2 regions of the Pseudomonas protegens genome follow, and region 2 is predicted to be linked to the other one. Evidence: predicted binding sites of a transcription regulator. Region 2 holds the regulator's gene; the other holds the start of a gene.
The links. Region 2 encodes sigma-54, which starts transcription at its own class of promoters, with help from an activator protein. Its sites were predicted from a motif close to ANTGGCATNNANNTTGCTNT; they were not measured.

Region 1 (9,614 bases), 2.9 Mb from region 2:
TGTCGTTTTGGCGTTCATAACAGTTAAAAAGCAAGCGCCGTGCCGTTTAGCAATGAGCGTGCGTCGGATCTTAAAGCTTTGGGGAGTCTGGGCATGGCTGGTGTAATGGATTCGGTAAACCAGCGCACGCAATTGGTTGGGCAGAATCGCCTGGAACTGCTGCTGTTCCGTCTGGACGGTGAGCAGCTCTACGGGATCAACGTCTTCAAGGTTCGCGAGGTGCTGCAATGCCCCAAGCTGACCCTGATGCCCAAATCCAATCCTGTGGTGTGCGGTGTCGCGAATATTCGAGGGGCGACCATTCCGATCCTGGATCTGGCAATGGCCACCGGTGCTGGTGGACTGAAGGATCAGAGCAGCCCGTTTGTGATCATCACTGAGTACAACACCAAGACCCAAGGGTTTCTGGTGCGCTCGGTGGAACGCATCGTCAATATGAACTGGGAAGAAATTCATCCGCCACCCAAGGGGACCGGTCGCGATCACTACCTGACCGCGGTGACCCGGGTGGACAACCAGTTAGTCGAAATCATCGACGTGGAAAAGATATTGGCGGAAGTTGCGCCGACCTCGGAGTCGATTTCGGCGGGCGTGGTGGATCTTGAAACCCAGCACAAGGCCGTTTCCCTGCGAGTGCTGACCGTCGACGATTCGTCGGTGGCGCGCAAACAGGTTACCCGCTGCCTGCAGACGGTGGGGGTCGAAGTCGTGGCGTTGAATGATGGCCGGCAAGCGTTGGATTACCTGCGCAAGCTGGTGGATGAGGGCAAGAAGCCGGAAGAGGAGTTCCTCATGATGATTTCCGACATCGAGATGCCCGAAATGGACGGTTACACCCTCACGGCCGAGATACGTAACGATCCACGCATGCAAAAGCTGCATATCATCCTGCATACTTCGTTGTCAGGGGTGTTCAATCAGGCGATGGTGAAGAAGGTCGGTGCCGATGACTTCCTTGCCAAGTTCCGTCCTGATGACCTGGCTTCCCGGGTAGTTGACCGGATCAAAGCAGCAGACCACAGCTGAGGGTATCAGCCCTTGGCGGACATTAGATTTAAGAGGCGGCAGCATTGTCTACGGGTAATTTGGATTTTGAACAGTTCCGGGTCTTCCTGGAAAAAGCCTGTGGTATTTTGCTCGGGGAAAATAAGCAATATCTCGTCTCGAGCCGTCTCAACAAACTGATGGAGCAGCAAGGTCTCAAAACCTTGGGTGAGCTGGTTCAGCGGATTCAGACCCAGCCGCGCAGCGGATTGCGCGAGATGGTGGTGGACGCGATGACCACCAACGAAACCTTGTGGTTTCGTGACACCTATCCCTTCGAAGTGTTGAAGAACAAGGTGCTTCCCGAAGCGATCAAGGCCAGCCCCAACCAGCGTTTGCGGATCTGGTCGGCGGCTTGCTCGTCAGGGCAGGAACCCTATTCGTTGTCGATGTCCATCGACGAGTTCGAGCGCAGCAACATGGGCCAGTTGAAGATGGGGGTGCAGATCGTTGCCACCGACCTGTCCGGAACCATGCTCAACAACTGCAAGACCGGCGAATATGACAGCCTGGCAATTGGGCGTGGCCTTTCTGCCGAGCGCCTGCAGCGTTATTTCGATCCCAAGGGGCCGGGACGCTGGGTGGTCAAGGCACCGATCAAGAGTCGAGTGGAGTTTCGCTCGTTCAACCTGCTGGACAGCTATGCCAGTCTGGGCAAGTTCGATGTCGTGTTTTGCCGCAATGTGCTGATCTACTTCTCGGCCGAGGTCAAGAAGGACATCCTGATGCGCATTCATAGCACTCTGAAACCTGGCGGTTATCTGTTTCTGGGGGCTTCCGAAGCGCTCAATGGCCTGCCGGACCATTATCAGATGGTGCAATGCAGTCCGGGGATCATCTACCAGGCGAAGTGATCGACAGTTGCAACAATGAAAAGGAGGCCATAGGGCCTCCTTTTTTGTACGCGTCAGTTTCTTGCACGCAGTGGCAAATGCGGCAGGACCCTTGCCGCTTTGTCGGCGATTCGCGGAAGGCCATTGCCGCTTTTCTGGCATTGCCGGCTTGCCGCTGTCGGCAAAGCCTTGATTTACGGGGCTTCAGGACTTGGCACGTAGCTTGCTATATCCAGATTACGAAAAATCAGGTCACCCAAAGGTTTCCGACATGAGCATCAGCTTCGATAAAGCGCTCGGTATCCACGAACAGGCTCTTGGCTTTCGCGCCAAGCGCGCCGAAGTGCTGGCCAACAACATCGCCAACGCCGACACCCCGAACTACAAGGCTCGGGATCTGGACTTTTCCGCCGTGCTCGCCGAGCAGAATGAAAAGGTCAAGAACGGCACCTTCGCGTTGAACATGACCAATACCCGGCACATCGAAGCCCAGGGCCTGAGCAGTGGCGACGAGTCGCTGCTGTATCGGACCCCGATGCAGCCTTCGATCGACCAGAACACCGTGGACGCCCAGCTGGAGCAATCGAGCTATGCGCAGAACTCGGTGGACTTCCAGGCCAGCTTCACGCTGCTCAACAGCAAATTCAAAGGGTTGGTAGCAGCCCTGCGCGGAGAGTAATCCATGTCCCTCGCCAGTGTTTTCAATATTGCCGGTAGTGGCATGAGCGCTCAGACCACGCGTCTGAACACCGTCGCCAGTAACATCGCCAACGCCGAGAGCGTGTCGTCGAGCATCGATCAGACCTATCGTGCGCGTCACCCGGTATTCGCCACCATGTTCCAGGGTGCCCAGAGCGGCGGTAGCGATTCGCTGTTCCAGAACCAGGACGCCGCAGGCCAGGGCGTGCAGGTGCTGGGTGTGGTGGAAGACCAGAGCAATCTGGAAGCTCGCTATGAGCCTAACCATCCGGCCGCGGACGCCAAGGGTTATGTCTACTACCCCAACGTCAACGTGGTGGAGGAAATGGCCGACATGATTTCCGCCAGCCGCTCGTTCCAGACCAACGCTGAAATGATGAACACCGCCAAAACCATGATGCAGAAGGTCCTGACCCTCGGTCAGTGATAAGGGGCGAAGCCAATGAGCGTTACTGATACCACCAGCGGCCCGTCCCTCAAGGACGTATTGGCCAACTCGTCAAAGAAAACCACGACCACGTCCAGTGCCGACGGCCTGGCGGCTGCTACCAACAGCGCCACTGGCAAGCAGTCCCTGGGCAAGGACGCGTTCCTCAAGCTGCTGGTGACCCAGCTGAACAACCAGAACCCGCTGGATCCTCAGGACAACAGTGCATTCGTTGCCCAGCTGGCGCAGTTCTCCACCCTGGAGGGGATTACCACCCTCAATACCTCGGTGAACTCCATCACGGGCAACTACAAGTCGTCTCAGGCATTGCAGGCTTCGTCCCTAGTGGGGCGTTCGGTGATCGTCCAGACCGGCTCTACCCAGGTGGACACCAGCAAGAGCATGACCGGTTCCGTGACCGTACCTTCCAGTGTGAGTTCGGTCAGCGTGACCATCACCGACAAGGATGGAAACACCGTCAAGACCATCGACATGGGCAGTCAGAAGGCCGGTAACGCCAGCTTTGTCTGGGATGGCACCAAGACGGATGGCACCAAGGCGGATCCGGGCACCTACAACTTCAAGGCCAGCACTACCATCGACGGCAAGGGGACTGATCTGATCACCTACCTGCCAGCGACGGTCAACAGCGTCACCATCAGCCAGACCGGCGGCGAGTTGATGTTGAACCTTGCCGGCATGAGCAGTCCGATTGGCCTGTCCAAAGTACAAACCATTGGTATCTAGAGCCGACTAACCGGCAAAAGGAGTGGAATATGTCTTTCAATATCGGCCTTAGCGGTCTCTACGCTGCCAACAAACAGCTGGACGTTACCGGCAACAACATCGCCAACGTCGCCACCACCGGTTTCAAATCCTCCCGTGCGGAATTCGCCGACGTCTATTCGGCCACCAAGCTGGGCAGCGGCACTCAGGTGATTGGTAACGGCGTGCGCCTGGCCAACGTTTCCCAGCAGTTCACCAACGGTGATATCAACAACACCGGCAACGTGCTGGACATGGGCATCCAGGGCCAGGGTTTCTTCGTGCTCAGCACCAATGGCTCCCTGACCTACACCCGTGCCGGTACTTTCAAGACCGACAAGGATGGCTTCATCACCAACAGTGACGGCACTGCGCGTCTGCAAGGTTATGCCGTGGATGCCAATGGCAAGATCATCAACGGTGTGTTGACCGACCTGCGGATCGATACTTCGAACCTGGCACCCAAGCCAACCGACTCGATCTCCTCGACGATCAACCTGAACTCCGATGCCGATCCGATCAACGTCAACCCAGTGGCGCCGGCTCCGGCTTATGTGTTCGATCCGACCAAGAACACCACCTACACCAAGCAGTTCAGTACCCCGGTGTATGACACCCAGGGCAACAAGCACGTCATGGATCAGTACATGATCAAGACGCAGAACCCCAACGAATGGCAGACCTACACCCTGATCGATGGTCGCAACCCAGATGGTTCGGCTTTCACCATGGCCAACCAGGCGCCGATCACTATCAAGTTTGACTCCTCGGGCAAGCTTCAGACCCTGACGCCGCCTGCTGCACCGGCCGTCAGCCAGTTCACCGTCAATGGCAACAATATCGCCATGACCGCCTGGACTCCGGGTGATGTGGTCAATGGTGTCTTCGTTCCCAATGGTGCAGCGCCTGCACCGGGCGGCGTGAAGATCGATATGACCAAGACCGGTTCGGTATTCGGCGATACCAACCGTTCGGTAATCGCGCAGAACGGTTACTCCACTGGCCAGATCTCTAGCCTGACCATCGACGGCACCGGCGTCATGCTGGCCAACTTCAGCAACGAGCAGACCAAGCCGATCGGTCAGATCTCCCTGGCCAGCTTCACCAACGAGCAAGGCTTGCAGCCGGTAGGCGGCACCCAGTGGAAAGAAACCTACTCGTCGGGTATTCCAGGTTATGACGCACCGAAGACCGGAACCCTGGGCGCGGTAGTGTCCAACTCCCTAGAAGAGTCCAACGTCAACCTGACCAACGAACTGGTGAACCTGATCAAGGCCCAGAGCAACTATCAGGCGAACGCCAAGACCATCTCCACCCAGAGCACCATCATGCAGACCATCATCCAGATGACCTGATGCGGGTTGGCTGACACGCTGTACGAAAAGCCCCTCCTTGAGGGGCTTTTTTGTGCCTGTTCGATGGCGCTGTTTACCCTGCAGGAGCCTCTGCCGCAGGAGCTGGCTTGCCAGCGAAGGCGCTCTCTGAAGCCGTGCAAGGCTTCGGAGCTATTCGCCGGCAAGCCGCTTCCTGCACTGTGTTGCGGGCAAAAGAAAACCCCCGATAAACCGGAGGTCTATCGGGGGTTGTGGCAGGTGCCCGCGGGCACCTGTCAGCTCAGCTTATTGGCAAGCTTCGCAATCCGGCTCGTCGATGGCGCAAGCCTTCGGCACTGGCGCAGGACCGGCAGGAGCCGCCAGGACCGAGTCGTCACCGTGGTTGCCGCCGCTGGAAACAGCGTTCAGCTTACCGGTGTTGATGGTCGACTTCTCGGTGCTGGTAGCGGCCAGGGCACGGAGGTAGTAAGTGGTTTTCAGGCCACGGTACCAAGCCATGCGGTAGGTCACGTCGAGCTTCTTGCCCGAGGCGCCGGCGATGTACAGGTTAAGCGACTGAGCCTGGTCGATCCACTTCTGGCGACGGCTGGCGGCGTCGACGATCCACTTGGTTTCCACTTCGAAGGCGGTCGCGTAGAGCTCCTTGAGCTCCTGCGGGATGCGCTCGATCTGCTGTACCGAACCGTCGTAGTACTTCAGGTCGTTGATCATCACCGAGTCCCACAGGCCGCGAGCTTTCAGGTCGCGTACCAGGTACGGGTTGATCACGGTGAATTCGCCCGACAGGTTGGATTTCACATACAGGTTCTGATAGGTCGGCTCGATCGACTGCGACACGCCGGTGATGTTGGCGATGGTCGCGGTCGGGGCGATGGCCATGATGTTGGAGTTACGAATGCCTTTCTGCACGCGGGCACGTACCGGCGCCCAGTCCAGGGTTTCGTTGAGGTCCACATCGATGTACTTCTGGCCACGGGCCTCGATCAGGATCTGTTGCGAGTCCAGTGGCAGGATGCCCTTGGACCACAGCGAGCCCTGGAAGGTCTCGTAGGCGCCGCGCTCATCGGCCAGGTCGCAGGAAGCCTGGATCGCGTAGTAGCTGACCGCTTCCATGGACTTGTCGGCGAACTCGACGGCCGCGTCGGAACCGTAAGGGATGTGCTGCAGGTACAAGGCGTCCTGGAAGCCCATGATGCCCAGGCCGACCGGGCGGTGCTTGAAGTTGGAGTTCTTCGCTTGCGGCACCGAGTAGTAGTTGATGTCGATCACGTTGTCGAGCATGCGCACGGCGGTGTTCACGGTGCGTTGCAGCTTGGCGGTGTCGAGCTTGCCGTCCTTGATGTGGTTCGGCAGGTTGATCGAGCCCAGGTTGCAGACCGCGATCTCGTCCTTGTTGGTGTTCAAGGTGATCTCGGTGCACAGGTTCGAGCTGTGGACCACGCCCACGTGCTGCTGCGGGCTGCGCAGGTTGCACGGGTCCTTGAAGGTCAGCCATGGGTGGCCGGTTTCGAACAGCATGGACAGCATCTTGCGCCACAGGTCTTTGGCCTGGACGGTCTTGAACAGCTTGATCTTGTTGTACTCGGTCAGGGCTTCGTAGTACTCGTAGCGCTCTTCGAAGGCCTTGCCGGTCAGGTCGTGCAGATCCGGCACTTCCGATGGCGAGAACAGGGTCCACTTGCCGTCGTCGAAGACGCGCTTCATGAACAGGTCGGGGATCCAGTTGGCGGTGTTCATGTCGTGGGTACGACGACGGTCATCACCGGTGTTCTTGCGCAGCTCGATGAACTCTTCGATGTCCATGTGCCAGGTTTCCAGGTAGGCACAGACAGCGCCCTTGCGCTTGCCACCCTGGTTCACGGCTACTGCTGTGTCGTTGACCACTTTCAGGAAAGGCACGACGCCCTGGGACTTGCCGTTGGTGCCCTTGATGTAGGAGCCCAGCGCACGAACCGGAGTCCAGTCGTTGCCCAGGCCACCGGCGAATTTCGACAGCATGGCGTTGTCGTGGATGGCGCCGTAGATGCCCGACAGGTCGTCCGGAACGGTGGTCAGGTAGCAGCTCGACAGCTGTGGACGCAGGGTGCCGGCGTTGAACAGAGTCGGAGTCGAAGCCATGTAGTCGAAGGACGACAACAGGTTGTAGAACTCGATGGCGCGGTCTTCACGCTGTTTCTCTTCGATCGCCAGGCCCATGGCCACGCGCATGAAGAAGATCTGCGGCAGTTCGAAACGCACGCCATCCTTGTGGATGAAGTAGCGGTCGTACAGGGTCTGCAGGCCCAGGTAGGTGAACTGCTGGTCGCGTTCGTGGTTGATCGCCTTGCCGAGTTTCTCCAGGTCGAACTCAGCCAGTACCGGGTTCAGCAGTTCGAACTCGATGCCCTTGGCGACGTAGGCCGGCAGCGCCTTGGCGTACAGGTCGGCCATTTCGTGGTGGGTGGCGCTTTCGGCGACTTCGAGGAAGCCCAGGCCTTCGGCGCGCAGGGTGTCCATCAGCAGGCGGGCGGTGACGAACGAGTAGTTCGGCTCGCGCTCGACCAGGGTGCGGGCGGTCATGACCAGGGCGGTGTTGACGTCTTTCAGGGCCACGCCGTCGTAGAGGTTCTTCAGGGTTTCGCGCTGGATCAGGTCGCCGTCGACCTCTTCCAGGCCTTCGCAGGCTTCGCTGACGATGGTGTTCAGGCGGCCCATGTCCAGGGGCGCGAGGCTGCCATCGGCGCGAGTGATGCGGATCGATGGGTGGGCTTGTACCGGCTCTTCGCTGCTGGAGCGGGTGGCGCGTTCCTTGGCGCGGGAGTCGCGGTAGATCACGTAGTCGCGGGCCACTTTCTGTTCGCCGGCACGCATCAGGGCCAGTTCGACCTGATCCTGGATCTCTTCGATGTGGATGGTGCCGCCCGAAGGCATGCGACGCTTGAAGGTTGCGGTGACCTGTTCGGTCAGGCGCGCCACGGTGTCGTGGATTCGCGACGAGGCAGCGGCGGTGCCGCCTTCAACTGCGAGGAACGCTTTGGTGATAGCGACGGTGATCTTGTCGTCGGTGTAGGCAACGACAGTGCCGTTACGCTTGATCACGCGCAATTGGCCAGGGGCGGTAGCAGACAGATCCAGATTGGAATCGGCGGCCTGCGGCGCATTGGCCTGCGGGTTCTCGCGAGTTGTGTCGGTTTGCATGGGTGTCTCCACGTTCTCTATGTTTGTTTGGGCACCAATGAGGTGCCCACCGTTCCGTCCTGAAGCACTACAGCCGGCAGAGGCCGGGCATAACGACTTCGGGACAGTTCAGGAAGGGGGCTATGGGCGCCGCTTCCATGCCGAAGTCTTGGGCGTCGAGCCAGAGGCTCGGCACCTTATTCCTGGTGGGTGACAGTATTGTGGCTGCAACACCCGTACCGCTTTCTCCTGGGCAGGGTGGAAAACGATGCCATCCGCACGCGCGGTGTTGGTCTTTTGAAACAGCGATTGGTTCCACCAAACGGGGCAAGAAAAGGGCTTGAGTTTCTCGTCTGAATTGTGTTTGGTTTTTGGTGTAAAACCCTAGATATAGGGATTTTTAGCCGCCGGGCTACAAGATAATGCGTTTTGGGGACTGATTGCAACGTACTGCCTGTGGATAAGGTTGTGCGTAAATTGTGTATGGACTGGGTAAAACTCATGCAGCCCGCAGTCCCAGTGCATGCAACCGTTTGTCACTGTTTTTTATCCCTGGAAATTGCCTTGGGCGGATTTTTGCGGGCGCGAACCCTATCACAAAAAATCGCCCTGACCGAGTCGTTTTAGTCGCTTGTCCGGGGGCGCATGCCGGTTGCTACAATCCGCCGCTGTCCTTGCAGCGATGACTGCGTTTTCCACGACAAGTTATCCGCCGTTTTCATGACAAAAAGACGGGTGTCTTGTTTTCAATGAGTGCTGGCAATGAAGAGGTCGAGCGTGGAGCAAGAAGCCTGGCAGGTACTGATTGTTGAGGATGACCAGCGTCTGGCTGAGTTGACCCGTGAATATCTGGAGAGCAACGGTCTGCAGGTGGCGATCGAAGGCAATGGTGCCCTGGCTGCCGAGAGGATCATCGCCGAGCAGCCGGACCTGGTGATTCTCGACCTGATGCTGCCCGGCGAAGACGGCCTGAGCATCTGTCGCAAGGTCCGCGATCGCTACGATGGGCCGATCCTCATGCTCACCGCCCGCACCGATGATATGGATCAGGTCATGGGGCTGGATCTGGGGGCCGATGACTACGTCTGCAAGCCGGTGCGTCCACGCCTGTTGCTGGCCAGGATCCAGGCCTTGCTACGGCGCAGCGAGGCGCCTCAGCCCGCCCCGGAGAAAAGCCGGCGCCTGCGCTTCGGACCTTTGCTGGTAGACAGCGCCCTGCGCGAAGCCTGGCTGAGCGACGTGGGTATCGAGTTGACCAGCGCCGAATTCGATCTGCTGTGGCTGCTGGTGGTCAACGCCGGGCGGATTCTGTCCCGCGAGGAAATCTTCAATGCCCTGCGGGGGATTGGTTATGAC
Region 2 (9,614 bases):
AGGGACGGCCGGTGATCGATGTGGCGTTGGAACTCACCGATCTGCCGCGTAGCCAGCTGGAAACTCTGCTGGATCCGGAAAAACTCACCGCCGGCGGCGTGTAACCCTCGACACCGTTTTGGAGGCGCACCATGGAGCACTGGAAACGCACGATCGAAAGGGCCAATCGCCTCTTTATGCAGGGCGAACTGGTGGATGCTCGCGAGTTCTACCTACAGGCGCTGGCGCTGGCCCAGGTGTTGTTCGAGCGCTGGGCGGATGCCGACGAAGCGGTGGCGGCCTGCGTGATTTCCCATCACAACCTGGCGGACCTGCATCTACACCTGAACCAGCCTGAGGAGAGCGCGGAATACCTCTGCGCGATCCATCAGCGCCTGCTGCAGACCATGCAGGACGGTCGCCTGGCCCCGGCCTTGCGCGAGGCGGCCTGGCGCCAGAGCAGCAAGACCTACGTCGAGCTGCTGAATTTCATCGGCGAGCACGGTGAATATCCCCGCACTCATCGCTTGCTGGGCGGCAACGTCACGGGGCTGTCGAGCGATAGCCCGCGCGCCGACGGCGCCCTTTTCGGAGTTCATTGATATGTCCTTTAACTTGCCTGCACTGCCTTACGCCTACGACGCCCTGGAGCCGCACATCGATGCGCAGACCATGGAGATTCACTACAGCAAGCACCACCAGACCTACATCAACAACCTCAATGCCGCAGTGGAGGGCACCGAATGGGCCGGTTGGGAGATCGAGAAGCTGGTGGCCAGCGTCCAGCAACTGCCTGAGCAGCTTCGTGCTGCCGTGATCAACCAGGGCGGCGGTCATGCCAACCATTCCCTGTTCTGGGCCGTCATGACCCCGACAGGCGGCGGCAGGCCCGACGGTGCCCTGGGGCAGGCCATCGAGCAGCAACTGGGCGGTTTCGAACGCTTCAAGGAGGCCTTCACCAAGGCCGCGCTGAGCCGTTTCGGCAGCGGCTGGGCCTGGCTCAGCGTGACCCCGGAGAAAAGACTGGTGGTGGAAAGCAGCGCCAATCAGGACAGCCCGCTGATGAACGGCAATACGCCCATTCTTGGTCTGGACGTGTGGGAGCATGCCTATTACCTGCGTTATCAGAACCGGCGGCCGGAATACATCAACGCCTTCTACAACGTGATCAACTGGCCGGAAGTGGCTCAGCGCTACCGGGCGGCGATGGCTTGATCCCTTCTCCTGCAAACAAGATCTAAGGCCGACTATGGGCACGGAAACACTGGCGATCAGCAGCGGACGAATGTTTCGCTATGCCTTCGGTTCGTTGTTGCTGTTGGCGGGTACGGCTTTGCTGGTGGCTCAAGGGTTGAGCTGGCTGAACCTGGAGCCGCGCTTGCTGCGTGCCTTGCAGGGCGGTTCCATTTGCGCGCTTGGCACGGCATTGGGGGCGGTCCCGGTGCTGGTGATCCGGCAAATGCCGGTGGCCGTAAGCGACACCCTGCTGGGTTTTGGTGCCGGAGTGATGCTGGCGGCAACGGCGTTTTCACTGATTGTCCCCGGGATTGCCGCGGCCCAGGACCTGGGCTTGTCTGCCTGGGGCTCCAGCGGCCTGATCTGCGCCGGCATCATGCTGGGGGCCTGTGTTCTGTTTTTGGTGGATCGCAAGATTTCCGGGGGCAGCCCGGAGCTGCTGGTGGGTACGTCGGAGCATCCGGTGATTGCCCCGCGTATCTGGCTGTTCGTCTTCGCGATCATTGCCCACAACATTCCTGAAGGGATGGCGGTGGGGGTGTCGGCCGGAGGTGGCATGCCGGATGCGGACAGCCTGGCCATGGGCATTGCCCTGCAGGATGTACCGGAAGGACTGGTGATTGCCCTGGTGTTGGCAGGGGCGGGGATGTCGCGGGTCAAGGCGTTCCTGATCGGCGCCGCTTCAGGCCTGGTGGAGCCGGTCTTTGCCTTGCTCTGTGCCTGGCTGGTGAGCCTGGCGCAGGTGCTGCTGCCCTTGGGGCTGGCCCTGGCGGCGGGGGCGATGCTGTTGGTAGTCACTCATGAAGTGATTCCCGAGTCGCGTCGCAATGGCCATGACAAGCTTGCCAGCCTCGGGCTGTGTATCGGTTTTTGCCTGATGATGGTGATGGACACGGCACTCGCCTGATTGCCGTGTGGCTCGCTCGTGCTTACTCGCCTTCGTCGAAGTAGTTGTTGATCAGGGCAACCAGTGCATCCAGTGCTTCCTGTTCCTGCTCGCCTTCGGTCTTGAGGTGGATCTTGGTGCCCTTGCCGGCGGCGAGCATCATCATGGCCATGATGCTTTTGCCGTCGACCATGGAGTCCGGGGTCCTGCCGGCGCGGATCTGGCAGGGGAACTGGCCGGCCACGCCGACGAACTTGGCCGAGGCACGGGCGTGCAAGCCCAGTTTGTTGATGATCTCGATTTCCAGAGCTGGCATCGCGGGGTAGATCCTTTCAGCTAAGGTCGCGGTGGCGAACCTGGACGTTCTTCAGGGTTTTTTGCAACACCTTGCCCAGGCGCTCGGTCAGGTACACGGAGCGGTGGTGCCCGCCGGTGCAGCCAATGGCAATGGTTACGTAGGCGCGGTTGCTGGCGGCGAAGCGCGGCAGCCACTTGAGCAGATAGCTTTCGATGTCCTGAAACATCTCCTCGACATCGGGTTGCGCGGCCAGGTATTCCGCCACCGGGGCGTCCAGTCCGGATTGGGCGCGCAGTTCGGGCTTCCAATACGGGTTGGGCAGGCAGCGAACGTCAAACACCAGATCGGCGTCCACCGGCATGCCGCGCTTGAAACCAAAGGACTCCACCAGAAACGCGGTGCCGGGTTCCGGCTGGTTCAACAGGCGCAGCTTGATGGTGTCCCGCAGTTGGTAGAGGTTCAGATTGGTGGTGTTGACCTTGAGGTCGGCCAGATCGACGATCGGGCCCAGCAGTTGGGTTTCATCGTGGATGGCTTCGGCCAGCGAGCGATTGGCACTGCTCAGCGGGTGACGACGACGAGTTTCCGAGAAGCGCTTGAGCAGGGTTTCCTCGTCGGCATCCAGATACAGCACATCGCACTGGATATGCCGGCTGCGCACTTCTTCCAGCAGCTCGGGAAAGCGTGACAGATGGCTGGGCAGGTTGCGGGCGTCGATGGACACCGCCACCAGCGGTTGCGCCAGTTCAGTGTGAATCAATGCACGTTCGGCCAGCTCGGGCAGCAAGCCTGCGGGCAGGTTGTCGATGCAGTAGTAGCCGTGGTCCTCGAGAACATCGAGGGCGGTGCTTTTACCTGAGCCGGAACGGCCGCTGACGATGATCAAGCGCATGATTACTGACCGTTTTGCTCGTCCAGGACAACCTGATACAAGGCTTCGTTGCTGGAGGCACTGCGCAGGCGATCACGGACTTCCTTGCGATCGAGCATGCTGGCGATCTGCCGCAGCAGTTCCAGGTGAGCATCGGTGGCGGCTTCCGGGACCAGCAGGACAAACAGCAGGTCGACCGGGGCGCCGTCGATGGCGTCGAAATCGATGGGGGCGTCCAAGTGCATCAGTGCACTGATGGGCGACTCACAGCCTTTGAGGCGGCAGTGGGGAATAGCGATGCCGTTGCCAAAACCGGTGGAGCCGAGTTTCTCGCGGGCGATCAGGCTCTCGAAGACGTCCTGCATCTCCAGATCAGGCACTTCACGGCTGATCAGGTTGGCAATTTGTTCGAGGGCGCGTTTTTTACTGCCGCCCGGCACGTTCACCAGGGAACGGCCGGGGGTCAGGATGCTTTCAAGTCGGATCATGGGAGGGGAGTGTTAGCGACCCGTGCCTTGGAGAAGGTGGAGTTGCTTTTCCTTATGCTTTTTCAGTTGGCGGTCAAGCTTGTCCGTGAGCAGGTCGATTGCGGCATACATATCGTCATGTTCTGCATTGGCGACGACCTCCCCACCGTGGATGTGCAGCGTGGCTTCGATTTTCTGCTTCAGTTTTTCGACGGCCATGGTGACCTGCACATTGGTAATCTTGTCGAAATGCCGCTCCAGCCGGTCGAGTTTTTCGCCGATGTAAGCGCGCAGAGGTTCAGTCACTTCGAGTTGGTGTCCACTGATGTTGACTTGCATACAGCTTCTCCTTCGTTGCCAGTGCATAACGCGGCAGGCTGAGGTGCCTGCCACCTAGACCATGCCTGCAATCACTGGCTCAGCCAGCTTGCAGGCACGCTCTGAAACGCTGTGGCCGGCCCGGCGGTTACATCAACCGCTTCCGTTCGCTGGAAGGCGCGATCCCAAGGGATTCGCGGTATTTGGCGACGGTCCGACGGGCTACCTGAATGCCTTGTGCCTCCAGTAAACCAGCGATCTTGCTGTCACTCAACGGCTTTTTCTGATTTTCCGCGGCCACCAGTTTTTTGATGATCGCGCGGATTGCCGTGGACGAGCATTCGCCGCCTTCCGAGGTGCTGACGTGGCTGGAGAAAAAGTATTTCAGTTCATATATGCCCCGAGGGGTATGCATGAATTTTTGCGTGGTCACCCGGGAAATCGTTGATTCGTGCATGCCTACCGCTTCGGCAATGTCATGCAGAACCAGGGGTTTCATGGCTTCGTCGCCGTACTCTAGGAAGCCCCGTTGGTGCTCGACGATCTGGGTGGCGACTTTCATCAGGGTTTCGTTGCGGCTCTGCAGGCTCTTGATGAACCAGCGGGCTTCCTGCAACTGATTGCGCATGAAGGTGTTGTCGGCGCTGGTGTCGGCGCGGCGAACAAAGCCGGCGTACTGTGCGTTGACCCGCAGGCGTGGCACGGATTCCTGGTTCAACTCCACCAGCCAGCGCTCGTTGTCCTTGCGCACGATGACGTCCGGGACCACGTACTCGGCTTCGCTGGATTCGATCTGCGAGCCGGGACGCGGATTGAGACTTTGCACCAGTTCGATGACCTGGCGCAGTTCGTCTTCCTTGAGCTTCATGCGGCGCATCAATTGGCTGTAGTCGCGACTGCCCAGAAGGTCGATGTAATCGCTGACCAGGCGCTGGGCCTCGCTAAGCCAAGGGGTTTTCGCCGGCAGTTGGCGCAGTTGCAGGAGCAGGCATTCACCCAGGTTGCGTGCACCGATACCGGCAGGTTCGAATTGCTGGATGCGATGCAGGACGGCTTCGATCTCGTCCAGCTCGATGTCCAGCTCCGGATCGAAGGCCTCGAGGATTTCCTCAAGGGTTTCGTCCAGGTAGCCCTGATTGTTGATGCAATCGATCAGGGTCACGGCGATCAGGCGATCGGTGTCCGACATCGGGGCCAGGTTCAGTTGCCAGAGCAGGTGGCTCTGCAGGCTTTCACCGGCCGATGTGCGAGTGGTGAAGTCCCACTCGTCGTCATCGCTGCTGGGCAGGCTGCTGGCGCTGGTCTGGTAGACGTCTTCCCAGGCGGTGTCCACGGGCAGTTCGTTGGGGATGCGTTCGTTCCACTCGCCTTCCTCGAGGTTGTCCACCGTGGGGGCGGTTTCCTGATAGGAGGGTTCCTGGATTTCGGTATTGGGTTTGGACTCGGTGTTGTCGGCCAGGGGGTCACTGTTGTCGAAGTCGTCGCCGTCTTCCTGGCGTTCGAGCATCGGGTTGGACTCCAGGGCTTCCTGGATTTCCTGTTGCAGGTCCAGGGTCGACAATTGGAGCAGGCGGATGGCCTGTTGCAGCTGCGGTGTCATCGTCAGCTGCTGGCCCATTCTCAGGACTAGCGATGGTTTCATGGCAGGGGCTTAACACCTTATTTGCCGGCGCACATGCGCCATCCACTACAGGGCGCCGGAGCGCCAAACATAAGCAAATTATATGCCTGAAACTGAAGTGTTTGCCTAGAGCGCTGTAACAATAAAGTTTGTGGGGATTTATCGTTTCCGGCGCTCTGGCGTCTGGCCCGACACCTCAGCCGTTACAGGCGGAACTCATGGCCCAGATAGACTTCCTTGACCAGTTCATTGGCCAGGATAGTCTCGGAGTCGCCTTCGGCGATCAGTTGCCCGTCGTTGACGATATAGGCGGTCTCACAGATGTCCAGGGTTTCCCGGACGTTGTGGTCAGTGATCAGCACACCGATGCCTTTGGCCTTCAGGTGATGGATGATCTGCTTGATATCGCCGACCGAGATCGGGTCCACACCGGCGAAGGGTTCGTCCAGCAGGATGAACTTGGGGGCGGTAGCCAGCGCTCGGGCGATTTCCACGCGGCGGCGCTCACCACCGGACAGGCTCATGCCGAGGTTGTCGCGGATGTGGTTGATGTGGAATTCCTGCAGCAGGCTTTCCAGCTCCTGGCGACGGCCGGCCTTGTCGAGCTCCTTGCGGGTCTCGAGGATGGCCATGATGTTGTCGGCCACCGACAGCTTGCGAAAGATCGAGGCTTCCTGGGGCAGGTAGCCGATACCGGCGCGGGCGCGACCGTGCATCGGTTGGTGGCTGACGTCCAGATCATCGATCAGCACGCGGCCCTGATCGGCCTGGACCAGGCCGACGATCATGTAGAAGCAGGTGGTCTTGCCGGCGCCGTTGGGGCCGAGCAGGCCGACGATCTGACCGCTGTCGATGGACAGGCTGACATCACGCACGACCTGGCGGCTATTGTAGCTCTTGGCCAGGTGCTGAGCTTTCAGAGTTGCCATTACTGGGCCTTTTGCTCGTCGGTTTTCTTTTTCGGCTGGATGACCATGTCGATCCGCGGACGTGGCGCGGTGACCGAGCTGCCATTGGCGCGACCGGCGTTAGCCACTTGCTTGACGGTGTCGTAGACGATTTTCTCGCCTTCGGTGGTGTTGCCGTCGTTGATCACCTTGGCCTTGTCGATCAGCACGATGCGGTTCTGCTGGGCATGGTACTGGATGGTCACGGCGTAGGCCTGGACCGGTTTCGGGTCGGTCTGCTTCTGCAGCTGCTCGAAGTAGGCCAGGTTGCCCACCGAAGTCACGACATCGATTTCGCCAGTCTTGGATCGGGTGATGGTCACGGTGTTGCCGGTGATCTTCATCGAGCCCTGGGTGATGATCACATCGCCCTTGTAGGTGGCCACGCCGTTCTTGTCGTCCAACTGGGCGTCGTCGGCCTGAATGCGGATCGGCTGTTGGCTATCGTTCGGCAGAGCCCAGGCGCTCACGCTTCCCAGTGCTGCGCCCAGACTGAGCAAAATAGGGAGGGTTTTAACGAGCCTCATACTGTCCTCTTACGTTCGATAGCAGGTTCATCCTGCCGTCTTTCAAATACGCTTTCATTCCCTTGGCAGTGGTCACGCCGTCGGCGCCGTCGATTCTAACGGCTTGCTCGGTCTGCGCATATTGCTTCTGCGGGAATACTGTCATGCGGCTGGTGGTGATCAGCAGGTTGCGGTTGTGCTCATCGGTGCGGGAAACCCGGACCGAATCGATCAGCTCGACCTCGGTGCCGTCCGGATTGACTTCGCCGCGCTCGCTCTGGACGTGCCAGGGATAAGTGGTGCCGCGGTACATCTGCAGGTCGGGCTTGGTCAGCAGCGTCACTTCGCTGGCCTTGATGTGCTCGACCTTGTCCGAGGTCATTTCGTACTGCAGTTTGCCGTCGGGCAGGTACTGCACGCTGCGGGCGTTGATCGCGTAATAGTCGATGGCGCTCTCGTCGACCTGCACCACAGGCTTGTCGAGGAAGCGTTCCGGGCTGATGTTCCAGTAGCCGACCGCCGCGAACAGCAGGGCGATGGTCCCGAAGATCAGGATGGTGCGAATCTTTTTACTCAGCATGGGAGGGCTCTATAAATAAGCGGCATTGGCTGCTTCAAGGCGATCCTGGGCGCGCAGGATCAGCTCGCAGAACTCCCGTGCGGCGCCTTCGCCGCCACGGGCGAGGGTAATGCCGTGGGCGTGTTCGCGGACAAAGCCGGCGGCGTTGGCCACCGCCATGCCCAGGCCGACACGGCGGATCACCGGCAGGTCGGGCAGGTCGTCACCCAGGTAGGCGACCTGTTCATAGCTTAGGCCCAGTTGGCCAAGAAGTTCGTCCAGTACCACCAGCTTGTCTTCGCGGCCCTGGTACAGGTGGGGAATCCCCAGGTTCTTGGCCCGACGCTCCACCACCGGGGTCTTGCGCCCGCTGATGATCGCGGTCTGCACCCCGGCGGCCATGAGCATCTTGATGCCTTGGCCGTCGAGGGTGTTGAAGGTCTTGAACTCGCTGCCGTCTTCAAGGAAGTACAGGCGACCGTCGGTCAGGACTCCGTCGACGTCGAAGACCGCCAGCTTGATGTGTTTACCGCGTTGCAGCAGGTCGGCACTCATTTACATCACTCCCGCGCGCAGCAGGTCGTGCATGTTCAAGGCGCCGATCGGCCGGTCTTCCTTGTCCACCACCACCAGGGCGCTGATTTTATGGTCTTCCATGATCTTCAGGGCTTCGGCGGCCAGCATATCGGCACAGGCGGTCTTGCCATGAGGGGTCATGACCGAATCGATGGTGGCGTGGTGGATATCGATGGCGCGATCCAGGGTGCGGCGCAGGTCGCCGTCGGTGAAGATCCCGGCCAGGCGACCGTCGGCTTCCAGGATCACGGTCATGCCCAGGCCCTTGCGGGTCATTTCCATGAGCGCATCCTTGAGCAGGGTGCCCCGTTGCACCTGTGGCAGGTCGCTGCCTTCGTGCATCACGTTCTCGACCTTGAGCAGCAGGCGGCGGCCCAAGGCGCCTCCGGGATGGGAGAACGCGAAGTCTTCGGCGGTGAACCCGCGAGCTTCCAGCAGGGCCACGGCCAGGGCATCGCCCATGACCAGGGCGGCAGTGGTCGAGGAGGTCGGCGCCAGGTTCAGCGGGCAGGCCTCGTGTTCGACATGCACATTCAGGTTGACGTCGGCGGCCTTGGCCAGCGGCGACTCGGGGTTGCCGGTGAGGCTGATCAGCTGGATGCCCAGGCGCTTGATCAGCGGCAGCAGGGTGACGATTTCGTTGGTGGAGCCGGAGTTGGAGAGGGCCAGGATCACGTCGTCGCGGGTGATCATGCCCATGTCGCCATGACTGGCTTCGGCCGGATGGACAAAGAAAGCCGTGGTTCCGGTGCTGGCCAGAGTCGCCGCGATCTTGTTGCCGACGTGCCCGGACTTGCCCATGCCCACCACGACCACGCGGCCTTTGCTGGCCAGAATCATCTCGCAAGCGCGTACGAAATCTGCGTCGATATGGGGCAGCAAGCCTTCTACGGCCTGAAGTTCGAGGCGGATGGTGCGTTGTGCTGATTGAATCAGGTCGCTGGATTGGCTCATGTCTGAAATCGTATAGCCCGATGAAAAGGCGGCGATTATAGCGGTAATGAACAAATCCCTCACGCAAGTTCGTCAGCCTTTGTCCGTCCGGTATCAGGATTCCTCCGATTTCGCCTGTCCTGGACCTGAACGTTGACGGCTTCGGCCTTGGGGGCGCCGTATCAGCAGTGATATAGTTCGCCGCCAGTTCGGCCTGCCCAGGGGCACGTACTCCCGGCAGGGAGCCAAGCGTCCGAGTGATAGGCTGCATCGCAAGGAGTTTAGATGAGTGCCGATAACGCCTACGCGGTCGAGCTGAAGGGACTGTCCTTCAAGCGCGGTGCGCGCAGCATTTTCAATAACGTGGATATCCGTATTCCGCGGGGCAAGGTCACCGGCATCATGGGGCCTTCCGGC

Region 1: a site for sigma-54 is predicted at 2,088-2,107, ahead of flgB (flagellar basal body rod protein FlgB). Genes of this name have one in related genera too.

What each region holds. Positions count from the first base shown of each region.
Region 1 is NZ_CP060201.1:5,047,560-5,057,173, forward strand. It holds gene flgA (flagellar basal body P-ring formation chaperone FlgA) at 1-18, opposite strand, end outside; gene GGI48_RS23540 (chemotaxis protein CheV) at 94-1,026, shown strand; gene cheR (protein-glutamate O-methyltransferase CheR) at 1,071-1,898, shown strand; gene flgB (flagellar basal body rod protein FlgB) at 2,149-2,556, shown strand; gene flgC (flagellar basal body rod protein FlgC) at 2,560-3,003, shown strand; gene flgD (flagellar hook assembly protein FlgD) at 3,019-3,750, shown strand; gene flgE (flagellar hook protein FlgE) at 3,780-5,123, shown strand; gene GGI48_RS23570 (ribonucleoside-diphosphate reductase subunit alpha) at 5,388-8,279, opposite strand; gene GGI48_RS23575 (response regulator) at 9,036-9,614, shown strand, end outside.
Region 2 is NZ_CP060201.1:2,157,438-2,167,051, reverse strand. It holds gene GGI48_RS10230 (aspartate ammonia-lyase) at 1-104, shown strand, start outside; gene GGI48_RS10225 (hypothetical protein) at 132-581, shown strand; gene GGI48_RS10220 (superoxide dismutase) at 583-1,194, shown strand; gene GGI48_RS10215 (ZIP family metal transporter) at 1,229-2,122, shown strand; gene GGI48_RS10210 (HPr family phosphocarrier protein) at 2,145-2,417, opposite strand; gene rapZ (RNase adapter RapZ) at 2,434-3,291, opposite strand; gene ptsN (PTS IIA-like nitrogen regulatory protein PtsN) at 3,294-3,758, opposite strand; gene hpf (ribosome hibernation-promoting factor, HPF/YfiA family) at 3,771-4,076, opposite strand; gene GGI48_RS10190 (RNA polymerase factor sigma-54) at 4,204-5,697, opposite strand; gene lptB (LPS export ABC transporter ATP-binding protein) at 5,880-6,605, opposite strand; gene lptA (lipopolysaccharide transport periplasmic protein LptA) at 6,605-7,150, opposite strand; gene lptC (LPS export ABC transporter periplasmic protein LptC) at 7,137-7,709, opposite strand; gene GGI48_RS10170 (KdsC family phosphatase) at 7,719-8,243, opposite strand; gene GGI48_RS10165 (KpsF/GutQ family sugar-phosphate isomerase) at 8,244-9,218, opposite strand; gene GGI48_RS10160 (ATP-binding cassette domain-containing protein) at 9,483-9,614, shown strand, end outside.